2 linked regions of the Aridibaculum aurantiacum genome follow. The protein of the gene in region 2 interacts with the protein of the main gene of each other region in a pairwise test. Links are inferred from orthologs where the notes say so. Each region holds a gene or a part of one and is shown on either strand. Other genes may lie near its edges.

Region 1 (2,749 bases), 220 kb from region 2 along the record:
AACATCTACTCTAATTTTGGAAGAAGTATGTTTTCGTATAGCATGCAGCAAATCAATATCGTTCTCAATTCCCATTTTGATCTTATAGATAGGCCAAGGCTTTTCATCGATCTTCGCCAACATGTTTTCAATGGTATCTATTCCTATGGTATAATCTGTTGCAGGAAGATTATCCATCGGTGTCTGAAACATCTTGTAGATAGGCAATCCCTTCATCTTGCCCCACAAGTCCCACCCCGCCATATCAAGTGCACATACAAGAAAAGGATTAGCAGGAAACAAATGATGTAAATAGTGCCAATATCGCTCAGGATCAGTGAGCGCAAACTTTTCGACAAACTTCTGCTTGGCATTAAGATCAGCTATCATTTGTTCTACTGTGATGTTATAGTAGTTGATAGCAGGTGCCTCACCAAAGCCAACATAAGATCCTAGTTGGAGTGCTACAATAAGTGTAGGCTGGTGAGTTTTTGTACCGGATGAAATAGTAAATGGATGTTTGAAAGGCAGGTTGTGTGACCAAAAATATAGATTCACGGTAGCTGTAATTTTTACAAAGATACAACCCACTACACCCCCTCCACTTGCAGTTGATTAAAGCATTTACCTCTCTTTAAAAGCGGCTTTATAATAGGCTAAGTTCCTTGAAGTTATCTCCCTGATGAAGATCAGCTACATAAGTCTTTCTACTTGATATCAATCATCACCTAACGCATACGTTTCCGTTTATTTTGCTATAGTTAAAGCATCACCAGGAGGATGCAATGCAGAAAGCATCAAGACTTGCAACAGGCATCGCATCCTTCTTTTAAAACAATTGTTATGAAAAAAAATATTGGAACCAATGACAAAATTGTACGACTAATGATGGCCTGCCTGATTGTTATCTTGTACTACACAAATGCAATTGAAGGCAATCTTGCAACAGCATTACTTTTTATTTCAGGTTCGTTTGTAGGAACTGCTTTTCTCGGCGTATGTCCAGTCTACACCATCTTCGGTATTAATACATGTGAACATGCCGAACACGAACATGAAAATTGAAAGGGCTAACAAAAAATTTAAAATCCACGCATTCTATAATAACCAATGTAACAACGGGTATCCCCTTCACAACCGGAGGGGTTTTTCTTTTTTACCTATCAAGCTAATAGGTAAGATCTGTTCCAGGCTGCACTTCTTTTTTTGTAACATTCCCATCTGCATCTGCTGATAAGATCATTCCTGTAAAGTCTCCTTTATATAACAGTTTACCTGCATTAAAAGAAAGGGCTGTTCCTTCAGGCAAACATACCACAGGCACCTGCCGGTTCACAACGGCAAACTCCGTTAATCGCTGGTCCCGGGTTTCACCATTATGTCCTTCAAGTATTATGTTGATGTAGTGAGGGTTTATCTGGAACGGAAAAAAAGAAAATGCTTTGAATGACTGCGGTTCAAGAATAGGCATATCATTGGTGGTACAGATACTGAGCCCGGTTATGTTTGAGCCTGCACTCCAACCAACATAAGGTGTTCCCGATCTCACTTTTGATTTAATCAGTTCCAGGACATTGTAATGGTATAAGTGGTGCAACAACTTGAAAGTATTTCCACCCCCAACCATTATGATATCTGCATTCTCTATTTGTTCGAAAGCAGTTTCGGGTAGTACAACTTGTATCTGATATTCTGTACTGGCAAATGCATCCGCTACCATCTGCCTGTAATCGTTGTAGCTACCTACTGAGGCGAAAGGTATAAAGGCCACCTTGTAAGATTTGTTTCCCAGGCTGTTGATCACCTCAGGAACCACCGTTTCTAAATAAGTTGATTTCCCTAACCTGGAACTACTAAAAGCTAGTACTTGCATATCTCTTCTTCAAAAAATGAATTGCAAAGAAAGTAGATAATTGACATCTAAACGTGCACTTGAAATACAGAACAACTGATGATGCAGAAGTGCGGCAAGTTCTATATCCGGTTCTCACTCCTATTGGATAGATCACTTACAAATTCATATGTCTCTTCAAATACTTCCTTATCACAAGGATACATTTCTCCCTTTACACCAACCATCAGGTAATCTCCAGCCTTACCCATGTAAGGCCCTTCCATAGTCTCTACTTTAAATGGTTCATTGATCTGGATGCAACGGATAGGAATAGGTTTCTTTACTGCGTATTGAAACTCAAGTGGTGGAACTTCAAAGCTTTTAAATGTGGTCATGCTGCAGTGTTATTACATGAAGAATAGATAAAGCCAAATTACTATCTATCTACTATTACCAACTGTAATTGTTAGATAAATACTCAAGCTCTTAAAGTCATGTAGAAGATAACTTTTGATAAAAGTGGTATGAAGTACAATAAAACAACTTGTTTTACGTTCGTGGTTTGTTCATAGTCCTACCCTCCATTATCCTTCACCACAACCAATATTTTTATGAGAACCACTTTCATGGTTTCACTACTATTATGTGCGACCAATGCTATGAGCCAATCGTTCCAGTTTCATATTGGAGCAGGTCTTGCTAACTACAGCGGAGACATACAACAAAGAGCCATCACAACCAACCAGGCACGAGGAGTTTTATCTTTAGGAGCCACCTACCAATTCTCAGAAAGATTTTCAGTCAGAACCGATTTCTCCCATGGACAAATTGGTGCTGATGATAAACTAGTTAATAGTATAGAAACAATTGGACGTAATCTTAATTTCGAGTCTAATATTTCTGAACTGAAACTTGTTGCTGAGTATAATGTGCTGG
Region 2 (2,960 bases):
TGTTGCTGTTGACAACCCTGTTTCTCCACGCAACTATCTTGATCACTTTTGGGTTGATAGCCTGGTGCACGATCCTAAAACAATGCATTACCTGCTGGATGTAATGGGCAATAACAAAATATGCCTTGGCAGCGACTATCCTTTTCCTCTTGGTGAACATCACCCTGGAAAGTTGATAGAAGAAATGACTTTGGAACCGGGGGTAAAAGAGATGCTGCTCTTTAAGAATGCGAAGGATTGGCTGGCCATTCAATAAGAGGATAGCAGCTTTACCAATGCTTATAAACAACAACCAATGCACATCAAACTGCTTAAGCTTCTCCTGTTGATCGTTATTACTTGTATAGCGCTTACAAGTTTTGGTAATGACACTGCAGTACAAAAACTAGATGTTTACGACACTACTCAACTTGCATTGGATGCAGGTGGCTATAAGCCAGATGACGAATTCAATATCTTCCTGCTATTGTTCGGGACTGCAGCTATTTGTTTTATGGCTGGTTTCTTTCTGTTAGGACTGCTCGTTTTTATTGTACTCGTTGCTTTGATAATTGGCTTTGTAAGTATTGGTGTGATCTCTACTTCTGCCTTGGTTGGTTTGTACAACAAGTCGTTTACCAGTGGCTTCAAAACCTTGTTCCTTACGGGCGGAACTATATTCGGTTCTATAGCAGGCATCTTCCTGTTTGGCCTCTTTACATTAATGCTCGATCTGCAAGTATCAAGTTCAACCATCACTGTAGCAGGCGGTATTATAGGAGCAGTTACTGGTTGCCTGGTCGGCTATACAAGTTTTATGTTGGTACGCAGAACTCTAAAGTACATACACAGCAAGTACCTTCAGTCACCTCCTGATCAAAACAACCAGTAACTACATTTTACTTTAAGACCTTTCCTCCCATACCTGCACCAGGTTTACCAGTACCTCTACTGCCTTCTGCATATCCTTTACACCTATCCATTCTTTCTTGCTGTGAATGCCTTGCATACCTGTAAACAAGTTCGGACAAGGAAGCCCCATAAAGCTCAACTTACTACCATCGGTGCCACCGCGTATACTTTGCTTGCGCACCGTTAGCCCTGTTCTTCTATATGCTTCTTCTGCATGTGCCACCACTTGTGGATGTTGGTCAAGTACCTCTTTCATATTTCGGTACTGCTCTGTTACTTTAAACTCCATCCTTGCTTTTGGATGACGCTGCAACACCTGCTCAGCAATTGTTTGCAATCGCTCTGCATTTGCCTTCAACCCTTCTCTTGTAAAATCTCTTACTATAAATTCTATGGTTGCCTTTTCTGCAAGACCTTCCATGCGAACAGGGTGCACAAAACCTTCACGACCTTCTGTTGTTTCAGGGCTGAATTCTTTTGCAGGTAAGGATGCTAAAATTTCTCCTGCTATCTTCAAAGCATTAACCAGGTAACCTTTTGCATAACCCGGGTGTGCACTTACACCATGTACAGTGATGACAGCACCATCAGCACTAAAAGTTTCATCTTCCAGTGTACCCTCTTCTCCACCATCTAGAGTATATCCGAAATCTGCACCCAGCTTTTGCATATCCAGCTTTACTGTTCCACGTCCTACTTCTTCATCAGGTGTAAATAATATCTTGATGGTGCCATGCTTTACTTCAGGATGTGTAACCAGATAATTGGCCATGTCCATGATCTCGGCAACTCCTGCTTTATCATCAGCACCCAATAAAGTATCGCCACTTGCAGTTATAATATCATGTCCTATATGCCCCTTCAGGTAAGTAAATTCATTGGCAGACAAAACCTGTGTTGTATCAGCAGGCAGTACTATATCTTCTCCATTATAATTATTATGAAGAATAGGTTTGACACCTGTTCCGCTACAATCGGGTGCTGTATCTACATGGCTACAAAAACAAATCACAGGAACATCTTTATCAGTGTTAGAAGGAATGGTAGCATATACATAACCATATTCATCAGTATGCGCATCGGCTATACCCATGGCCTGCAATTCTTCGGCTAACAGTTTCGAAAGATCCTTTTGCTTTTCAGAAGAAGGAGTATCCATGTTCTGCGGATCGCTTTGCGTATCTACCTGTACATAGCGCATGAACCTTTCGGAACATGTAAAATTGTACGACTGTAACATATCATTTATTTTGGGGCAAATTAATCTATAACACCTACACTTATTCATCTACCATTATGCAGGCTCCACTTATAAAACAAGGATGGTTACGCGTTATAATCTACTTCATCTTGTTGATGCTGGTAGCTTTTTCCGTAAGCTTTCTTGCATCTGAATATATAAGCACGCTAATAGAAGATAACGATACCAAGTTCTTTATCTCCTATATTTTAGTTGCCGCTTCTTTCATAGGTCTTACCGTTTTGGCTAAAAAACATATAGACCGTCAGCCTCTATCTACTTTGGGATTAGAATGGAAAAAACATAAAGAAGATGGTGCAATGGGATTATTCACATCCACCACGCTATTGGCCATAGGCACCATCGTTTTACTTGTAACACATCAATTGGTTTATACCGGTGTGGGTACAGACTTCACTGGTTTATTCATCCAGTTGGGACTAATGTTGATGGTTTCCTTTAGCGAAGAAATTGTGTTCAGGGGTTATATTCTTTACAACCTGATGGAAAGTGCAAATAAATACACTGCACTGATTATATCTGCTGTGTTATTTGCAGTTGTGCATGCTTCCAATCCCAATGCAGGTATATTACCTATTGTAAATGTTTTTCTCGCAGGTGTACTACTTGGTATCAACTTCATTTTTACGCGAAACTTAGCCTTTGCTATCATGTTGCACCTCGGGTGGAATTTTATGCAAGGCGCTATACTTGGATACGAAGTAAGTGGCATTGATACGCCTAATCTTTTGCAGCAATACATTTCAGGGAATGACTTATGGACAGGAGGTGAATTTGGCTTTGAAGGATCTTTACTGTGTACTGTTCT

Evidence for each region. The genes of interacting proteins can lie anywhere in the genome.
Region 1: the proteins of pepT (region 2) and pepE interact in binary tests that used the Escherichia coli proteins (3 or more experiments, as listed by UniProt). The link is inferred for Aridibaculum aurantiacum from one-to-one orthologs.

The regions. Positions count from the first base shown.
Region 1 is NZ_JAFEWC010000001.1:1,546,647-1,549,395, reverse strand. The notes cover bases 1-2,741. They hold pepE (dipeptidase PepE), read right to left. Parts: upstream 1,853-2,741; coding sequence 1,148-1,852; downstream 1-1,147. Other genes in these bases: J4N22_RS06430 (DUF6089 family protein), read left to right, coding at 2,425-2,741; J4N22_RS06435 (hypothetical protein), read right to left, coding at 1,954-2,208; J4N22_RS06445 (YgaP family membrane protein), read left to right, coding at 823-1,044; J4N22_RS06450 (enolase C-terminal domain-like protein), read right to left, coding at 1-537. In the rest of the region: more of J4N22_RS06430, read left to right, coding at 2,742-2,749. UniProt on the Escherichia coli protein: Hydrolyzes dipeptides containing N-terminal aspartate residues. May play a role in allowing the cell to use peptide aspartate to spare carbon otherwise required for the synthesis of the aspartate family of amino acids.
Region 2 is NZ_JAFEWC010000001.1:1,322,444-1,325,403, reverse strand. Bases 8-2,959 are described here. They hold pepT (peptidase T), read right to left. Parts: upstream 2,132-2,959; coding sequence 884-2,131; downstream 8-883. Other genes in these bases: J4N22_RS05415 (CPBP family intramembrane glutamic endopeptidase), read left to right, coding at 2,188-2,959; J4N22_RS05425 (hypothetical protein), read left to right, coding at 296-871; J4N22_RS05430 (amidohydrolase family protein), read left to right, coding at 8-256. Also shown: more of J4N22_RS05430, read left to right, coding at 1-7; more of J4N22_RS05415, read left to right, coding at 2,960-2,960. UniProt on the Escherichia coli protein: Cleaves the N-terminal amino acid of tripeptides.